Linked DNA regions of Aquibium oceanicum. The protein of the gene in region 2 interacts with the protein of the main gene of each other region in a pairwise test. Links are inferred from orthologs where the notes say so. Each region holds a gene or a part of one and is shown on either strand. Other genes may lie near its edges.

Region 1 (9,912 bases), 2.9 Mb from region 2 along the record:
AGGCGTTGGGCGAGAAGCTCTCGTCCATTATCTGGGACGGGCCGGAAGAGATGCTGACCCTGACAGCCAATGCGCAGCCGGCGCTGATGGCGGTTTCCATGGCCGCCATCCGTGCCCTGGAGGCACGCGGATTTTCGCTGAAGGACAAGGTGTCCTACGTGGCCGGCCATTCGCTTGGCGAGTATTCGGCTTTGTGCGCGGCAGGCGTGTTTTCGCTCGCAGACACCGCGCGGCTCCTGCGCATCCGCGGCAATGCCATGCAGGCGGCGGTTCCGGCGGGCGAAGGGGCGATGGCGGCAATCATCGGTCTAGACCAGGAGAAGGTAGAGGACGCCTGCGCGAAGGCTTCCGGCGGCGCCTGCCAGATCGCCAACGACAATGGCGGCGGGCAGCTTGTGATTTCCGGTACGAAAGCCGCCGTCGAGGATGGTGCGCGGCTGTGCACGGAGATGGGCGCCAAGCGCGCGCTCATGCTTCCGGTCTCCGCGCCCTTCCATTCCGCGCTGATGCAGCCGGCGGCCGAAGCGATGCGCGAAGCGCTGTCGAAGGTGGTCGTGAACGCGCCGTCGGTGCCGGTCGTTGCCAATGTGACGGTCTCGCCGATCGCCGATCCCCACGAGATCCGGCGCCGCCTGGTCGAGCAGGTGACGGGGCGGGTTCGCTGGCGCGAAACGGTGGAGTGGCTGGCGGCGAACGGGGTGGCGACACTATATGAGGTCGGCGCCGGCAAAGTGCTGTGCGGTCTGGCCCGCCGCATCGACCGTAACCTGAACGCGGTGGCGGTCAATTCACCGGCCGATGTGGAAGCCGCACTCGCGACGCTCGGCTGAAGCCGAAGCGCCGAGTTCGGGAAGACCCGGGCGAAGGACCGAAGGAGAGGAAAATGTTTGATCTCAGTGGGCGCAAGGCCCTCGTCACCGGTGCCTCCGGCGGTATCGGCGAAGCGATTGCGAGGGCTCTCCATAAGCAGGGCGCGACGGTCGGCCTGCATGGAACGCGGCAGGAAAAGCTGGAATCGCTCGCCTCCGAATTCGGGGATCGGGTCAAGGTCTTCCCCGCCAATCTTTCCAGCCGCGACGAGGTGAAAGCGCTCGGGCAGAAGGCGGAGGCCGAGCTCGAAGGCGTCGACATCCTCGTCAACAATGCCGGCATTACCAAGGACGGACTGTTCGTGCGCATGTCCGACGCCGATTGGGATTCGGTGCTGGAGGTGAACCTGACATCGGTGTTTCGCCTGACACGCGAACTGACCCATCCGATGATGCGCCGCCGCTACGGCCGCATCATTAACATCACCTCGGTCGTCGGCGTCACCGGCAATCCGGGGCAGGCCAACTACTGCGCTTCCAAGGCCGGCATGATCGGGTTTTCCAAGTCGCTGGCGCAGGAGATCGCGCCGCGCAACGTGACGGTGAACTGCGTCGCACCCGGCTTCATCGAATCGGCGATGACCGAGAAGCTCAACGACAAGCAGAAGGACGCGATCCTGGGCATGATCCCCATGAAGCGGATGGGCGTGGGCGACGAGATCGCGTCGGCCGTGGTCTATCTGGCGTCCGCCGAGGCGGCATACATGACGGGCCAGACTCTCCACGTGAACGGCGGCATGGCGATGATCTGATGTCGCTCGTGGCGCCGGGGAGGAATACTGCTTTGCGGCACATGCCGGTTCGTGATATGCGGCGCGAGCCAGCGAGAGAGGCGGCCGTTGCCGCCCCTGCGGCAGGTTTCCAGCACCGAACCGTCCCGCCGGGAATGCGCCGTTGAAGGGCGAGAGCGGGGCCATCTTTCAGCTTGATTAGCGGTTGACCTGCCGCTAACGAAGACCAACTTGAACCGAAGTCGAGGGTTTTGAAATGAGCGATACTGCAGAACGCGTAAAGAAGATCGTTGTCGAGCATCTTGGCGTCGACGCGGACAAGGTGACCGAGCAGGCGAGCTTCATCGACGATCTGGGCGCCGACAGCCTCGACACCGTCGAACTCGTGATGGCCTTCGAGGAAGAGTTCGGCGTGGAAATCCCCGACGATGCGGCCGAAACCATCCTGACGGTCGGTGACGCCGTGAAGTTCATCGAGAAGGCTTCGGCCTGAAGGCGTCGGGCGCACCAAGCGCCCGTCGAGTGAATTCGCATGAGACGTGTCGTCGTAACTGGCCTTGGTCTCCTGTCTCCCTTCGGAACGGGCGTCGAGCATTCCTGGAAACACCTGCTTTCCGGAAAGAGCGCGGCGCGCCGTATCGAAACTTTCGAGACGGGCGACCTGGCCTGCAAGATCGCCAACGTAATCCCGCGCGGTGACGGAAGCGACGGCAGTTTCAATCCTGACCAGGTGCTGGAACCCAAGGACCAGCGCAAGATCGGCGATTTCATCATCTACGGCATCGCCGCGGCCGACGAGGCGCTGCGGGATTCCGGCTGGGAGCCGAAGACGGAGGACGACCGTTATGCCACCGGCGTGATGATCGGCTCCGGCATCGGCGGCGTCGACGGCATAGCCGAGAATGCGCTGATCCTGCACGAGCGCGGCCCGCGCCGCATCAGCCCCTTCTTCATTCCGGGCAACATCATCAACCTGGTTTCGGGCCAGGTCTCGATCCGGCACGGGCTCAAGGGCCCCAACCATGCTGTCGTGACGGCGTGCTCCACCGGCGCGCATGCCATCGGGGACGCCGCGCGGCTGATTGCTCTCGGGGACGCGGACGTCATGCTCGCAGGTGGAACCGAAGCGCCGATAAATCGGCTGTCGATCGCCGGTTTCGCCGCCTGTCGTGCCCTTTCGACCGCCTACAACGATACGCCCGAGAAGGCATCGCGCCCCTATGACCGGGATCGTGACGGTTTCGTCATGGGCGAGGGCGCCGGCGTCGTCGTTCTGGAGGAACTGGAGCACGCAAAGGCACGCGGCGCGAAGATCTACGCCGAAGTCACCGGTTACGGGCTGACGGGTGACGCCTATCACATCACCGCGCCGTCCGAGGACGGAGACGGGGCGTTCCGCTGCATGAAGGCTGCCCTGAAGCGTGCCGGCATCTCGCCGTCGGACATCGACTACATCAACGCCCACGGCACCTCGACCATGGCCGATACGATCGAGCTTGGCGCCGTCGAGCGGCTGGTCGGCAATGCCGCGTCGGAGATCTCGATGTCCTCGACTAAGTCGTCGATCGGTCATCTTCTCGGCGCGGCCGGCGCCGCAGAGGCGATCTTCTGCGTGCTCGCGATCCGCGACAACGTTGCGCCCGCGACGATCAATCTCGACAACCCGTCGACTGAGACGGCCATCGATCTCGTCCCGAACACGCCGCGCGAGCGCAAGATCGACATTGCGCTTTCCAATTCGTTCGGCTTCGGCGGCACGAACGCCTCCCTGGTATTCCAGCGATACAATGGCTGACCGGCGCGAGCCGCGAATTTTGCCATATTCGTCGATATGGTCCGGTGACCATGTCGTGATTCCGCTTCCTTCCGACGGAGCGTAGCCGACCACACAAGCAGCCGTGCTGGAACAGCACGGAACGGGACGTTCGCGGTAGCAACGAGACGAACGCCGTTCGAGGGAGCCTTGGGACGAGGATGACGACCGAAGACAATGCAACGTTCGGCAGGCGAAGCGATGTTCCCAAACCAATTGTCCCCAAATCCGCGACAGAGGCGCTGAGGCCCGAGATGGGTACGCCTCCGCCAAAGCGCGTTCGACGGTCGCGCGGCTCGCGCAACCAGTTCGTGGTCTTCCTGAATTTCGTCATGTCCTCCATCGTGCTCCTGACGCTGGCGGCGGGCGCACTCCTTTATTTCGGCAAGCGCGAGTTCGAATCACCGGGTCCATCGCTGACCGGCGACGTGGTGATGGTTCAGCCGAACTCCGGCGTCAGGGAGATCGCCTCCCTGCTCGAGCGGCGCGGCCTGATTAGCGACGCGCGCATTTTTCGCTACGGCGTCCAGGCCTACGGGCACGATGCGAGCCTCAAGGCCGGCGAGTACGAGATCAAGCCGGCAGCCTCGATGCGCGACATCATGGAACTCCTGGAGAGTGGGCGATCGGTCCTTTATTCGCTCACCGTTCCCGAGGGCCTGACGGTCGAGCAGGCGTTTCAGCGAATCGCCGAGCATGAGGCGCTGACCGGCGAGATGCCGGCGGAAATGCCGCCGGAGGGCAGTATCGTGGCCGACACCCAGCGCTTCACGCGCGGAACCACGCGCAAGGAAGTCATCCAAAGGCTGATTGCCCAGCAGAAGGCACTCGTCGAGAGTGTCTGGGAGCGCCGGGTCGAGGGCCTGCCGCTCAAGGACATCAACGAGTTCGTGACCCTTGCCTCGATCGTAGAAAAGGAAACCGGAGAGCCCGATGAGCGGTCCCGCGTGGCCGCGGTCTTCATCAATAGGCTGAGGAAGGGCATGCGGCTCCAGTCGGACCCGACGATCGTGTATGGCCTCTTCGGCGGCAAGGGCAAGCCATCGGACCGGCCAATCTACAGGTCCGATATCGACAACCACACACCCTACAACACTTACCAGATCGACGGCTTGCCGCCCACGCCCATCGCCACGCCGGGCCGGGCCTCTCTCGAAGCGGTGGCAAACCCGTCCCAGACGAACGATCTCTATTTCGTCGCCGACGGCACCGGGGGCCATGTCTTCGCCGAGACGCTCGACGAGCACAACCGCAACGTTGCGCGCTGGCGAGCGGTCGAGCGGACGCAGAAGGAAAGCGCCGCCCCGGCCGGCGGGGAAGCAGGCAGCGGCGACTGAGCTCATCGCGGGCGGGGGGGGACTCCATGGCGGTTCAAAGCATGACGGGTTTTGCCCGCGCCGGTGCCGAACACGACGGAATGGCCATCGCGTGGGAAATCCGCTCGGTGAACGGCAAGGGGCTGGAGGTGCGATTGCGCCTGCCGCCCGGCTTCGAAAGGTTGGAACAGCCGGCAAAGCAGGTCGCGCAGAAACGTTTTGCGCGAGGCAACGTCCAGGCCACGCTTGCGGTGTCCCGCACGGGTGCCGCCGCGCAACCCGTGCTCAACGAGGCATTCCTGGAGGCGGCGGCGAAGCTGGCCCGCGACCTCGAGGAGCGGTTCGGATGTCGGCCGGCGACCGCCGATGGTCTCTTGGCCTTGCGGGGCGTTCTCGAGGTGCCCGATCTCATCGAAAACGAGGAGGCGCGTGCGGCAGTCGATGAAGCGGTGCTCCGGTCACTCGCGGCCGGCTTTACGGATCTCGAGCGGGCGAGGCTAGCCGAAGGTGCGGCGCTCGCGAAGGTTCTCCTGAGGCAACTCGATACGATCGAAGAACTGACGCTGAAGGCCGAGGCCGATCCCTCCCGCGATCCCGCGGTCATTCGGGAGCGCATCGCGGCCCAGGTGAGCATGATCATGGAGGCGACGGGATCGGCGCTTGATGAAACGCGGCTGCACATGGAGGCGGCGCTGCTGGCGACCAAGGCCGACATCCGGGAAGAGATAGACCGCCTCAAGGCCCATGTCGCCTCCGCCCGCGAGATGATCGCGAAAGGCGGCGCGATAGGCCGGCGCCTCGATTTTCTTTCACAGGAATTCAACCGCGAATCGAATACCCTGTGCTCCAAGTCCAACGCCACCGCGCTCACCGCGATCGGTCTGGAACTGAAGGCGGTCGTCGATCAGTTCCGCGAACAGGTGCAGAACCTGGAGTAGAAGAGGATGGTCGACAAGAATCCGGCCGAGAGCATTCGCCGCCGCGGCCTCATGCTCGTCCTGTCATCCCCGTCGGGAGCCGGGAAGTCGACGATCGCCCGCAATCTCCTGGAGAGCGACAAGGAGTTCGAGCTTTCCGTCAGCGTCACGACCAGGCCGCGCCGGGCAAGCGAGATCGACGGCGTCCATTACCATTTCCGCGGCCGGCGCGAGTTCGAATATCTTCGCGACAATGACGAACTGCTCGAATGGGCCGAGGTGCACGGCAATTTCTACGCGACCCCGCGCGAGCCGGCGGAGAGGGCGATCTCGGAAGGCCGCGACATGCTGTTCGACATCGACTGGCAGGGCGCCGAGCAGTTGCGCGAGCGCATGAGGGGCGACATCGTCTCCATCTTCATCCTGCCGCCTTCGATGCGCGAGTTGAAAGACCGGCTGCGCCGCCGCGCCGAGGACCAGGAATCCGTTATCGCCGCCCGGCTGAGCAATGCTCGCGAAGAGATCGAGCACTGGCGCGAATACGACTACATCGTGATCAACAGCGATCTGGACGCGGCGTTCTCGTCGGTGAAGGCGATCGTGGCGGCGGAGCGGCTGCGGCGCGACCGACGGCCGGGACTCTTCGAGTTCGTATCCGGGCTGCTCGACGAGAAGCTGTAGCGCCTCTCAAATCGCGTTTGCCAGCGCGACGAACTCCTCGACCGACAGTGTTTCGGCGCGCCGAGTGCCGTCGATTCCGACCTTTCCCAGCAATGTCTCGCCGCCAAGGCTCTTCAGGCTCTGCCGAAGCATTTTGCGGCGTTGACCGAACGCTGCCTGCGTCACCCGCGAAAGCTTGCTTGCGTCGCAGGGAAGCGGCTCCGGCCGGGGAACCAGGTGCACGACCGCGGACGTGACCTTGGGCGGTGGCGTGAAGGCTTGGGCGGGCAGGTCGAAGGCGATACGGGCCTCTGTCCGCCATCCGGCCAGCACGGCCAGACGGCCATAGCTGCCGCTGCTAGGTGCGGCGACGATGCGCTCGGCGACCTCGCGCTGGAACATCAGTGTCAGCGAGGCGTAGAAAGGCGGCCAAGGCTCGGCGGTGAGCCAGCCGACCAGCAACTCAGTGCCGATGTTGTAGGGGAGGTTGGCGACGATCCGGACCGTCTCTCCGCCAGCGAGAGTATGAAAGTCGGTCCGGAGCGCGTCGCCCTGCAGGACCTCCAGCCGGCCGGGATAGCGCGCCTGGATCTCGGCCAGCGCGGACAGGCATCGTTCGTCCCGCTCGATTGCAATGACGCGTTTGGCGCCGTGCGACAGGAGCGCCCGCGTTAGGCCGCCGGGTCCCGGACCGACCTCGATGACGGTCGCCCCGTCGAGGTCTCCCGCCGCGCGCGCGACCTTGCCGGTCAGGTTGAGGTCCAGCAGAAAATTCTGGCCGAGCGACTTCTTCGCCATCAGCCCATGCCGCGCAATGACCTCGCGCAGCGGCGGCAATCCATCGGAACTCATGTCGGCGAAACGTTACGTTGACGCGTCGCCATCTCCGCCGCCATCCGCAGCGCCGCGATCAGGCTGTCCGGCCGCGCGATGCCCTTGCCGGCGATATCGAAGGCCGTTCCGTGGTCGGGCGAGGTACGGATGAAGGGCAGGCCGAGCGTGACGTTCACAGTCTCGTCGAAGGCCAGTGCCTTGGCCGGGATGAGCGCCTGGTCATGGTACATGCAGATCGCGGCATCGTAACCCTCCCGGGCCCGCGCGTGGAACATGGTGTCCGCGGGCAGCGGGCCGAAAGCCTCTATGCCTTCCGCCCGCAGCAACTCGACGGCCGGCCGAACGATCGCCTCGTCCTCGACACCCATCGCACCATTCTCGCCCGCATGCGGATTGAGGCCGGCGATCGCCAGTCGAGGCTTCTCGATGCCGAAGCGTGCCCGCAGGTCCCGTGCCGTGACCCGCGCGGTCGAGACGATGAGATCGGTCGTGAGCGTTTTCGGCACGTCCGCAAGCGCGATGTGGATGGTTACGGGCACGGCGCGCAGTTGTGGCCCTGCGAGCATCATGACAGGCTGTACGGAAATGCCGGACGCCTCTACGCAGAGGTGGGCGAGATATTCGGTATGGCCGGGAAAACGGAATCCGGCATCGTAGAGCGGTTTCTTGGCGATCGGGTTCGTGACGACCGCAGACGCGGTTCCGGCTCTGACGTCGGCGACAGCCCTGTCGATGGACTCCAGGATACCAGCCGCATTGCCGCTGTCCGCGACGCCGGGATCGTCACGCACTGTCGCCTGGAGAGGCACGAGCGGAATGGCTTGCGCAAAAATCCCGGGCGCATCTTCCGCGGCGCAGGGGACAAAGGAAACCGAGGCGCCGACTTGAACGGCCCGTGCCTCCATGAGGTGGGGGTCCGAGATAAGGTAAAAGGGCGGCACCTGCCGCTCCTTCCTTGCCAGCCACGCCGCTATCGTGATTTCCGGCCCGATCCCGGCCGGATCGCCGCAAGTCAGCGCGAGCGGCGGCTGGTCAGCGCTGGACGATCCGCGCATTCTTGCGCAGTTCCGCTAGATATTCCTCGGACAGTTTCGAAGGCTTCTCTTCGCCGGCGATCTCGTTCTGGAACACCATCTGGGCGACGCGATCGTCGGACACTTCGCGCGCGCTGCAGATACCGATGAATTCCACGCCGCGGTCGGTTTCGCGGACGGGGGTGGCCTGGCCCGGCTTCGTGGCCTTGATCTTGTCCGCCCAGTCCGGCGGAAGTTCGGGCGCGAGCACCTTGCCGAGGTCGCGGACCGTCACGTCGAGCAGCCCCTTCGCGAATTCACGTGTCGTGTTGCATCCATTGAAGCGCGCACGCATGGATTCAGCCTCGCGCTTGCGCTTGCCAAGCTGCGCGGACCGTTCGGCCGCCGGGACGACGAAAATGATCTGCTGAAGGAGGTATTCGGTCGCGGTCGGCTTGTTTCCGCCCTGCTGGAGCATGCGCTGAGCCGCATCTTGCTCGCTGATCCGGGCCTCCGATCGCAACTTGGCACCGAGCACCTGGCTCCATCCCATCTGGGCGCGGATGTAGTCCTTGAAATGTGCCTTGGTCACGCCGCTCTGGGCCATGACCTGGTCGACCTGGGCAACGGAGAGCTTGTTGCCCGCGGCGAAACGGGCATAGGCGTCGTTTACCTGCTGGTCGGTTATCTTGATGCGCCTGCGGTTGATTTCGGAAACCTGCAGGGCCTGCTCGATCATTGCTTCGGAGGCACTGCCGGAACGTCGCTGCAGCTTCAGGAAGGCGGCGCGCCGGGCGATGTCGTAGCTCGTGACGGGGACGTCGTTCACGATGTACTTGATCTCGCTGGCAAATGCCCGCGTGGCAGTGGAAATCCCCGTCAAGCCGATCACGAAAGCGGCCAGAAGTGCCGGGAAGGTGAGGCGCCTCGTGGCAGTCATCATGCGATAAATCCTGTCTGGCTATACGAAGTCTCGGCGAAGATGCATGCGTTTCCTATGCGGCGAAAGCATGACGCGATCACTCGATGCCGAGTTGCGTGGACACTTCCTCGGTCGACGTGCCTATTTCGCCGAGTGTTCTTAGCGAAATGCGGAACGCGACATTGTAGTCGACTTCTTTGGTTGTCGTGCCCTCTTTGCGTTTGAACGTGAGCGCGTAGGAGAAGCACTCGTCCTCGTACTCCAGCCCGATGCTGCTCGTGGCGAGCGTGTTCGAATACAGGTCGTACGCGCCTCCTCCGAAAACGCGCCAGTTCTCGTCGAGCTTGTTCGATGCGCTCAGCCGCACTTCCTCGCGGTCGCGGTCGAAGCCGTAGAGCGGCTGTTCCTGGATGAAGGCATAGGTCGCGCTGAGTTTCGTCGTGCCGATTTCCGTCGTGGCGCCGACCTCGGCGCGTCTGGTTTCGAAAGTCTCCTCGTCGAAGCGCCCGCCAGCGAAAAACTTGAGACCCACCGGTGTGTCGAGATCCACATAGCCGACGAAATCCGACACGTCGCTCTCGAGCCCCGAAAAGGCGCCGGCATTTACGAAGTTCGGCGAAGCGTAGGGGTTGGTGCCGGCAATGTGATAGGACTGCCCGAATATACCCGACATATTCCAGCCGTTGCCGAAAGATCCGACATAGCGGATACCGAGATTAGCCCGGGTCCCACCCTCTATCAGGTCGTAGCCGGAAAACTTGTCCCGTTCGAAAAGCGATGCCGCGTCGAACACGAGGCTCTGCGCATCCTCGTTGGGAATGCCGAGCGTATCCCCGT
Region 2 (9,823 bases):
GGCAGCGACAGGGCAGCGCAGAATATCGTGGTGGATTTCATCGACGATCTCGCTTTGGGAATTTCGAATGCCGGAGGCGCTGTCGCGCCTCGATATCGAATTTACCAAGCCTTGCGACTTCGGCCAAATTTTGTTTTGGCACAAAGCGAGATGGACGGCATCCGAAATCGGCGGGCCGCTATCGACCCGCCGGCTTCGATTGATGGATCAGCTGCCGGCGCCGCCGAGCACGGTCACCGCGCGGCGGTTCTGCGACCAGCAGGAGATGTTGTCGCAAACGGCCACCGGGCGTTCCTTGCCGTAGGAGATCGTCCTCAGGCGGGTCGCCGGGACGCCGCGGGCGACGAGGAAGTCGCGCGTGGCGGCGGCGCGCCTGGCACCGAGCGCGAGGTTGTATTCACGCGTGCCGCGTTCGTCGGCATGGCCTTCGATCGTGATGGCATAGTTCGGATACTGGTTCAGCCACTGCGCCTGCCGCGACAGCGTCGCCTGCGCATCGGCGCGGATCGAGGACGAATCGGTGTCGAAGAAAATCCGGTCGCCGACGTTGACGGTGAAATCCTGCTGGGATCCCGGCGTGGCCGAACCGGCGCCGTTGAGGCCGATGTCCGCCGCGTTGTTCGGGATCTTCTTCGAAGCACATCCGGTCACCGCGAGTGCCATCACCAGCGCGATGACGGCGGGATTCCTGGTAAGCGTTGCGATACGGCGCATGACCGCCACTCCTTCGCATTGTCGGGGTTACTTTGACTTTCCAGTAACCACCTTTCGGTTAACCGGCGAACAAGAAACACGGTTAATGTTTTCTTATTCCCCACTGGTCCGCCCCCTGCCTCGCGGCTGATTTGCGGTTTGCCGCACCCTAGGCGCGATTGCGGCCGAAACGCGACGCAAAGGCGCCCGCGGCGTGGTTTGAGCCCGCCGCGGACGCCTTTTCACGTCAATGTCACCGCCTATTCGAGCAGCGGCGACCAGGCAGGGTCGGAGGCGAAGTTGGGGCTCTGAATCGGCTGCTCGTTGCGGCCGGTCAGGTCCACCGAGTAGAGACGCGGACCGCCCGCGCCGGCCGGCTCCTTGAAGAACATCAGGACGCGTCCGTTCGGAGCCCAGGTAGGGCCTTCCTGGCTGAAGCCGGACGAAAGGATGCGCTCGCCCGATCCGTCGGTGCGCATGACGCCGATCTGGAACTCGCCGCCGGATTGCTTGGTGAAAGCGATCAGGTCGCCGCGCGGCGACCACACCGGGGTGGAGTAGGTTCCCTCGCCGAAGGAGATACGCCGCTGGTTCGTGCCGTCGGCGTTCATGACGTAGATCTGCGCGCGCCCGCCACGATCGGAGGTGAAGACGATCTGGCTTCCGTCGGGCGAGTAGGACGGCGAGGTGTCGATGGCGGTCGAATCCGTCAGGCGCGTCGTGGTGCGGCTCCTGAGGTCGAGCGTATAGATGTTGGAGTTTCCGTCGTCGCGCAGCAGGCTCATGATCACCTTCTGGCCGTCCGGCGAGAAGCGCGGCGCGAAGGTCATGCCCGGGAAGTTGCCGACGAGTTCGCGCTGCCCCGTCTCGAGCTGCAGCAGGTAGACCTGCGGCTGGCCGCTCTCGTAGGACATGTAGGTGATTTCCTGTCGGTTCGGCGAGAAGCGCGGCGTCAGCGAGATGGCCCGCCCGTCGGACAGGAAGCGGGCATTCGCGCCGTCCTGGTCCATGATGGCCAGCCGCTTGGTGCGCTGGTTCTTCGGTCCGGATTCGTCGATGAAGACGATGCGCGTGTCGAAATAGCCCTTCTCGCCCGTCAGCCGCTCGTAGATCGCATCGGCGATGATGTGCGCGATGCGTCTCTTGTTGGCCTGCGAGGCGAAGAACTGCTCGCCCGAAAGCTGCTGCCCGGCGAAGGTGTCCCACAGGCGGTACTCGGCGCGGATGCGGCCGTCCGGCTCCTGGCTTACGCGTCCCGTCACCAGCGCCTGCGCGTTGATGACCTTCCAGTCCTCGAAGCGCGGGGCGGCGTCCGGATTGGAGATCTTCTCGATGAAGGCGGCCCGGTCGATGGGCGCGAACAGGCCCGAGCGCTGCAGGTCGGCCGCGACGATGCCCGAAATCTCGGCGCCGAGCGCGTCGGCCGACAGGAAGTCGGTGATCGCGATGGGCAGCGGCTCGACCACGCCCTTGTTGACGTCGATCTCGACCAGGGCCCGCGCCGGGACGATCGTCCCGCCCGAGACGGCCGCGATCATGGCCGCAGCGACCAGAAGAGGTTTGAGGAGAGGTTTCATGCCGTGCCCTTCTTCATTCCGTAGCGCGGAGAAAACCGCGAAAATCCGTGTGTTGCCGGTAGCCGCGAACCATGATCAGAACATGTCGGTGGGGTCGAAATTCACCACGACCTCGGCCCAGACGTCCTCCTTGCCCTGCGGCAGGATAAAGCCTCTCTGGTCGCATTTCTGGACGGCGCGCACCGCGCTCTCGTCGAACTGGCGGTTGCCGCTGGAGGCGATGACCTCCGGCATTCCTTCCAGGCGTCCGCCGGGCGCGACGTTGAACCGGATGGAGGCGCGCAGGTCCGACGCGCCTTCGGCTCCCGCCGGTATGCTCCAGCAGCCGGAGAATTGGTTTCGCAGCGCGTCCAGTTCGCTCTGCGATAGCTTCTCGCCGGTCTTACGCTTGCCGCCGAGCGCGGCCTCCTGGGTCGACCGCTTCGCGCCGCCACCCGAGGCCTTGTCCTTGTTCAGGAGCGCGGCGACGTCCTGGAGAAGATCGTCGGACTTCTTTTCCTGCGCCGGCGCCTGGGCCTGCTTCTGGGCGGGCTCTTCGGCATCCTTGCGCTCGGGCGTCTTGGCGGTCTGCGCCTGCGCCGGCTGCGGCCTCGGTCGCGCCTCGGGACGCGGCGCGCTTTCGGGCAACGCGGCTTCCTGTGCTTCCTCGGCCTCGGCGGGAACGGGTTCCGGCGACGGTTCGGGTTCGGCTTCCTGCTGCGGCTGCGGCTCCGGTTCCGGCGCCGGGTCGGGCTCGACCTCCTGCGGCGGCTCGGGCTGCGGCGTCACCTCGGTGGCCGGCACGGGTTCGGGCTTCGGCTCCGGCTTCGCCGGTTCCGGTTCCGGGACGGGATCGGGGATCGGCGCGGGTTCGGGCGCGGGCTCCGGCAAGGCGGCCGTCTCGACGGGACGCGGCTTGGGATCTGGGGTCGGCGGCGCGGGGGTGTCCACCGTGTTGTCGCCCACCTGCTCGGCATTCTCCACCGGCTCGGGACGGGTCGTAGGCACCGGCGCGGGCGCCTCGGCGGCGGGCGCTTCCCTCTCGCCGACCTGCGCCTGGCTGATCTCCTCGATCGGCACGATCTCGACGGGGAAGGATTCGACGTCCATCACCTCGAAGGCGCGCGGCGCCGACAGCGAGAACAGCCCGACACCGAGCAGCACCGCATGCAGGATCGTCGATGTGACGAGACCGGCCTTCATCGCGGCTAGCTGTCCTGCTCCTGCAGGGTGACGAGGCCGAGATTGTGGAACCCCGCCGCCGAGATGCGCGCCATCACGCGCATCACCGTTCCGTAGTCGGCGCTCTTGTCGCCGCGCACGTATATCCGCTCCTCGTAGCCGGTTTTGGAAATGGCCTCGAGCTTCGCCACGATTTCCTCGAGCGGTATCTCGGTCTCCTGGAGGTAGATCTGCCCCTTGTCGTTGACCGACACGGTGATCGGCTGCGTGTCGGCATTCAGCGCCTTGGCCTGCGTCTCCGGCAGGTCGATCGGAACGCCGACCGTGAGCAGCGGCGCCGCCACCATGAAGATGATCAGGAGCACAAGCATCACGTCCACGAAGGGCGTGACGTTGATTTCGGATATCAGCCCGTGGTGCCGCCCCCGGCGCCTGTGGCCGCGCGTGCCCCGACCGCCGGATTGTCCTACAGACATGCCCATCGCAAACTTTCTCCCTCAGGCGCGCTGAGCGACCTTCTCATCGATCTGCCGCGACAGTATGGCCGAGAATTCGTCGGCGAAGCCTTCCATCCGCACCGCCAGCTTTCCGGCGTCGGACGACAGCTTGTTGTAGGCCACGACCGCGGGAATGGCCGCCAGGAGGCCGATCGCAGTGGCGAGCAGCGCCTCGGCGATGCCGGGCGCCACGACCGCGAGGCTGGTCGACTTCGACCCGGCGATCGCCTGGAAGGAGGTCATGATGCCGACCACTGTGCCGAACAGGCCGATGAAGGGCGCCGCCGATCCGATGGTCGCGAGGAAGCCGAGCCGGCCCTCGAGCCGCTCCATCTCGCGCGTCAGGGCGAGGTCCATGGCCTTGTCGATGCGCGTCTGCAACCCGAGCGGCGCGCGGGCGCCCTTCTCGAAGCTTTTCTTCCATTCGCGCATGGCAGCGACGAAGATCGAGCCCATGCCCGTGGTGTTGCGCTCCGACAGCGTGCGGTAGAGTTCTTCCAGCGACTGCCCCGACCAGAAGGTCTGCTCGAAACGGTTGAGCGCCAGACGCATGCGGCCATAGGCGATGATCTTGTCGATGATGATCGCCCAGGTCCAGATCGACGCCCCGAGCAGTCCGATCATGACCAGCTTCACGATCCAGCCGGCCTGCCAGAAGAGCGCCCATACCGATAGGCTTGCGGACGGCTCTGCGAGAGCGAGAGTTTCCATGAAAGTCCTGTCCTAGTGTGAACCGCCGGCCGGGTCGCCCACGCAACTTGCCCCTGCTCGACCGGAACCGCACGGTTTTCCGGCCATCGTTCCCGACGCTATCGCGGCCTTTTCCGCAGGAATCTTGGTGAAACGAAGGCGTGCGGCATCGTCGGCATTCTACCGATCCGATTCATGGAGGATTATGGTTAACGAGGCGTTAGGAACAGAGGCGCGGCTCAGCCGGCACTGCCCGGCATGAATGCCGCGGTCCACTCCCTAGGAAAGCGCCGCGGCCTGCCGCCCTCGCCCACGATCGCCGCCTCCACCTTCGCCCCGATCAGCACGGTACCGTCGCGCAGGATGCGCTGGCCCATGACGATGCGCGCCCCCGAAATGCTTTCGGTCCGCGTCTCGATGGTCAGCACGTCGTCCATTCTCGCGGGCGAGCGGAAATCGATCTCCATGCGCCGCACCACCCAGACGATCTTTTCGCCCTCGGCGCCGGCCGCCAGTTCGGTATGGTGGACGCCGCAGAGCCGCAGGAAATCCGACCTGCCCCGCTCCAGGAATTCGAGATAGCGCGCGTGGTAGACGAAGCCGGAGAAATCCGTGTCGGCGTAGTAGACGCGCGCCGACAGCCGGTGGCCGTCCGCAGTGATTTCGCCCGACAGGCCGGTCTCGCGTTCACCATGATCCGCCATCGCGCTTTCCTTCGGAGGTTCGCTCTGCCATGTCTCGCCGCATGCGGCACCTTGCGACCTCGATGGCATTTCGCCCCGCCTCGATCAAGGCCGGGCCGGGAACGGGCCAGATCGCCCTTGCGCTGAGGCTGGCCCGCTGGGCGCTGGCGATCGCGGTCGCGCTGACCGTTCTGCCCGCGCAGGCCGCGACCTTCCAGGCCCAGCGCGGCATCAATCTCGACATCTGGGTCACCTGGCCCGACGAGAGCCGCTGGGGCGAGGACGGCGTGCTCCTGCCCTTCCCGGAATGGCGCCGCACGCTCGACGCCGTCGGCCTCGAAGGATTGAAAGCCGACGGCTTGGACTTCGTGCGCATCCCGATCGATCCGCGCCCCTTCCTGTCTGACCGTTCTGCGCGGTTCCACGACCGGCTCTACGGCGAGGTGCTCGACGCCGTGCGCCTGGTGGAAGGCGCGGGGCTGAAGGCCATCGTCGACCTGCACCTCTTCCCGACCGGTTCAGGCGGATCGGTCGGCATGGGCCAGGTCATGGACGATCCGGCGCTGTTCGACCGCTACCTCGACGTGGTGCGGCGGATGGCAAGCACGCTGAAGGCCGAGGATCCCGAACGCGTCGCGCTGGAACTGATGAACGAGCCCGTGGCCGAATGCGGCCCGGGCGACGCCGCCTGGCCCGAGCGGCTGCAACGCCTCTACGCCGCCGCGCGCGCTTCGGCCACGCGGCTGACCCTGGTGCTGACAGGCGCCTGCTGGGGCACGGCGGAAGGGCTTGCCGTCATCGACCCGGCGCAGATCCCCGATGACAACGTCATCTGGTCCTTCCACACCTACGCGCCGTTCCTCCTGACGCATCAGGGCGCGACCTGGTCCGGCGACTTCATCCGCTACGTCACCGGCATCCCCTACCCGCCCCATGCCGTGCCGCGCGCCGAACTCGACGCGGCGGTCGAGCAGGCGCGTGCGAAAATTCGCGCGGAGGCGCCATGGCTGCGCCAGTCCGGCATGCTCGCCTATCTCGACGAACAGATCGCGGCCATCGATACGCGGGAGGAACTGGAGGCCGCCATGGCCGAACCCTTCGACACCGCCGCCGCCTGGGCCGCCCAACACGGCATCGATCCAAAGAACGTCATCCTGGGCGAATTCGGCATGATCCGCCAGGAATGGCAGAACGACTTCGTCATGCCAGCCAAATGGCGCGCCGCCTATCACCGCGACATGATCGCGCTTGCCGAGAAGCATGGCTTCGCATGGTCCATGTGGGGCTATGGCGGCGCGTTCGGCGTGGTGGAGGAGTTCGAGGGCCGACCGGCGGAGGGGGATGTGCTGGGGGTGGTGCGCGGGCTGCCGTAACGGCGAACGCGCACTGTGAGAGGGGACCAGTTTACTTAACTCGGCTCGCATCCCTCTCCCGTTCCGTACCCTAGGAGTTGCCGAACGAGGTAACCTATCTCCGGACCGACACCGGCGCTACTTACCCTCCCCCGCGTCATCTTGGGATATCCATGCCTGCCAGCGCGCGACAAACTCTTCCCATTCGAGCACCTCCTTTGGCCAGTGCGCCGGCCAGTCGGGGTGCTCCGGCGTGACACCGCCGGGCAGGTTAACGCTGGCGTCTCCGAACATCGCGACGATCTGCTCCCTTGACAGCGCCACCTCCGACAGGTCGACATCCTTCACGGTCGCTTTTGACGCCTTTGCGTTCGTGAAGGATGTCGACCTGTCGACCCCCGCCCCTGAGAGGTTCGCGCCATTGAGCCCCGCCCCTATGAGGTACGCGCCATTAATCCCCGCCCCTGAGAGGTTCGCGCCATTGAGCCCCGCCCCTGAGAGGTTCGCGTCATTGAGCCCCGCCCATGTGAGGTCCGCGCCATTGAGCCCCGCCCCTGAGAGGTTCGCGCCATTGAGCCCCGCCATTATAAGATTCGCGCCCTCCAGTCGCGATTCCGCGAAGTTCGCGTGGTCGAACCATCCCTTCGACAGATCGGCGCCCGCAAGGTTGGTCCCGCGCAGGTCGAGCCGGTAGGGGCGCGCGACATCGCGCCAGGCATACAGCTTTGTTCGCCAGCCCGCATTGTCCTCTCGCCATTTCTCGATGGCTGCGGCGTCCTCGCTGAGCGGATATGGCGGATACGCCCCGACGGCTTCTTCGTATGCCGGTGCGCCGCCGCTTTCGCGCGCCCGCTGCCGTTGGCCGCGTCGGCCGATGACGGTGAGCGCCACCTGGATGTCCTCGCGGGGCCGGACCGGACCGTCATCCGCGCCGCGAATGGCTAACGCCTGGCGGAGTTCTTCCTTCCAGGTTTCGAGCGCCTTCATCGACCCGTCGATGTCCCCGAGGTCGAACTCCGGCGGTTCCGGCAGCACCGGCGCCTGCGACGCAGGCGCGTTCTCGCGGATGTAGGCGCAGAGGATCTCCATGATCTGGATATGGTCGCGCAGGCTGTCCTGCGCGATCCGCTCCAGCGCGTAGATGGCGCCGATGCGAACCTCCAGGTTGGGGCGCGTGCGCTCGACCGTCTCGCGGTCGACGAGGTCCGCCCCGTCCGGCCCCTTGTCGACCACCAGCCGCCCCTCGGCGTCGCGCAGCCATCCTCCGTCGTCGCCCTTGCGGTAGCGTGGCGTCTCGATCACCTGCTTTACAGTCTTCTCCGCCCCCAGCCCCTCGACCGCCTTGTTGATGCGGTCGGTGATCATGCCTTGTTCGGCCACGTTCACCGTCTTCTGCGCCACGATCGCGCGCCAGATGACGAAGGGCGCGCCGAGGATCGCCACGACCAGCACGCCCGCCGCCGCCGCGCTGCTCGTGAGGCCCGACCCCTCGGCGGTCGCGACCGCCGGCCCGCCCCGGATCGCGACGAGGAGCAGCGAGAACGCCGCCCCGATGGCCAGCACCACCAGCGCAGCCACGACCGGGACGAGCGCGAGGAGAAGCCAGGTGAAAGCGTGCAGCACCGGCCGGTCGTCGGCGTCCCGCCGCGCCAGCCCGAGCCGGTCCATGCGTGCGACGAGGGCCTTGTGCCAGCTCTCCCGCGTCGCCCACAGATGCGCCAGCCACGCCGCAATGCCGATCAGCGCCGCCGCGAACAGGATCGCGCCGAAAAAGCTCCAGCCGTACAGCGAAAAGGGCAGCGTCAGCGTGATGCTGATCGGTTCCGAACCGCCCGCCAAGGGAACCGCTGGTGTCGTCATCCCCGGTTGCATCCCCCCTCGCCCACCACCGACTATCGCGGCGGGCGGAGACGCGGTCAAGCACGCGGGCCGCGAGGAGCGAGGAGCGAGGAGCGAGGGGCGAGGGGCGAGGGGCGAGGGGGACAGTTTACTTAATTCGGCAGTCGTCAACGGCATCGCAACCAGAGGCGCGAGCCGAATTAAGTAAACTGTCCCCGGTACTGCGCCCCCCTACTCCTCCTCGAACAGCCGCCCTTGCACTTCGGCCATATTCCGCGGTGGCACGAGACCCATGTGCTTCCAGGCGTTGCCGGTCAGCACCCTGCCGCGCGGGGTGCGCTGGATGAAGCCCTGCTGGATCAGGTAGGGCTCGATGATGTCCTCGATCGCGTCGCGCGGCTCCGAGAGGCCGGCGGCGATGGTCTCGATCCCCACCGGCCCGCCGCCGAAATTCCTCAGGATCATGGAAAGGTAGCGCCGATCGAGGCTGTCGAGCCCCAGCGCGTCGACTTCGAGCCGCGACAGCGCCTCGTCGGCGACGGTGCGGGTGACGCTCTCGGCGCCCGCCACCGAGGCGAAGTCGCGAACGCGCCGCAGCAGCCGGCCGGCGATGCGCGGCGTGCCGCGCGCGCGCCTTGCGATCTCCAGCGCGCCGTCGTCGCTCATCGGCAGCGCCAGGATGCGCGCGCCGCGCCGCACGATGAGTTCCAGTTCCTCGACCGTGTAGAAATCGAGCCGGACCGGAATGCCGAAGCGGTCGCGCAGAGGATTGGTGATCAGGCCGAGGCGGGTGGTGGCGGCCACCAAGGTGAAGCGGGCGAGGTCGATCTTGACCGAACGCGCCGCCGGCCCTTCGCCGATGATCAGGTCGAGCTGGAAATCCTCCATGGCAGGATAGAGGATCTCCTCCACGGCGGGGGAAAGCCGGTGGATCTCGTCGATGAAGAGCACGTCGCGCTCCTCGAGATTGGTCAGGAGCGCCGCGAGGTCGCCGGCCTTGGCGATCACGGGCCCGGAGGTGGAACGGAAGTTCACCCCGAGTTCCTTGGCCATGATCTGTGCCAGCGTGGTCTTGCCCAGCCCCGGCGGGCCAACGAAGAGCACGTGATCGAGCGCCTCGCCGCGCGACTTCGCGGCCTCCACGAAGACCTTGAGGTTGGCGCGCGCCGCCGCCTGGCCGACGAACTCGTCCAGCGACTGCGGGCGCAGAGTGACGTCGACGTCCTCGCCGCGCTTTTCCGGCGTGATCAGGCGGGGGGCGGTGGTCATCGTTGACCGGTATCCGATTTCACCGGCAATGGGTCAATCACCGCGCCAGTTCCTTCAACCCC

The links.
Region 1: the proteins of ybgC (region 2) and BSQ44_RS10655 interact in binary tests that used the Escherichia coli proteins (3 or more experiments, as listed by UniProt). The link is inferred for Aquibium oceanicum from one-to-one orthologs.

Annotation. Positions count from the first base shown.
Region 1 is NZ_CP018171.1:2,148,779-2,158,690, forward strand. The notes cover bases 515-3,474. They hold BSQ44_RS10655 (acyl carrier protein), read left to right. Parts: upstream 515-1,856; coding sequence 1,857-2,093; downstream 2,094-3,474. Other genes in these bases: fabD (ACP S-malonyltransferase), read left to right, coding at 515-830; fabG (3-oxoacyl-[acyl-carrier-protein] reductase), read left to right, coding at 884-1,621; fabF (beta-ketoacyl-ACP synthase II), read left to right, coding at 2,133-3,395. In the rest of the region: more of fabD, read left to right, coding at 1-514; endolytic transglycosylase MltG, read left to right, coding at 3,575-4,750; BSQ44_RS10670 (YicC/YloC family endoribonuclease), read left to right, coding at 4,777-5,667; gmk (guanylate kinase), read left to right, coding at 5,674-6,327; 16S rRNA (adenine(1518)-N(6)/adenine(1519)-N(6))-dimethyltransferase RsmA, read right to left, coding at 6,334-7,158; 4-hydroxythreonine-4-phosphate dehydrogenase PdxA, read right to left, coding at 7,155-8,195; BSQ44_RS10690 (peptidylprolyl isomerase), read right to left, coding at 8,173-9,093; BSQ44_RS10695 (LPS-assembly protein LptD), read right to left, coding at 9,173-9,912. UniProt on the Escherichia coli protein: Carrier of the growing fatty acid chain in fatty acid biosynthesis.
Region 2 is NZ_CP018171.1:5,081,569-5,091,391, forward strand. What follows is about bases 3,591-6,461. They hold ybgC (tol-pal system-associated acyl-CoA thioesterase), read right to left. Parts: upstream 5,323-6,461; coding sequence 4,858-5,322; downstream 3,591-4,857. Other genes in these bases: tolR (protein TolR), read right to left, coding at 3,591-3,913; tolQ (protein TolQ), read right to left, coding at 3,929-4,639; BSQ44_RS24930 (glycoside hydrolase family 5 protein), read left to right, coding at 5,352-6,461. In the rest of the region: tol-pal system protein YbgF, read right to left, coding at 1-41; peptidoglycan-associated lipoprotein Pal, read right to left, coding at 208-714; Tol-Pal system beta propeller repeat protein TolB, read right to left, coding at 954-2,231; BSQ44_RS24910 (TonB family protein), read right to left, coding at 2,346-3,452; more of tolR, read right to left, coding at 3,458-3,590; more of BSQ44_RS24930, read left to right, coding at 6,462-6,674; BSQ44_RS27350 (pentapeptide repeat-containing protein), read right to left, coding at 6,792-8,573; Holliday junction branch migration DNA helicase RuvB, read right to left, coding at 8,724-9,761; Holliday junction branch migration protein RuvA, read right to left, coding at 9,799-9,823.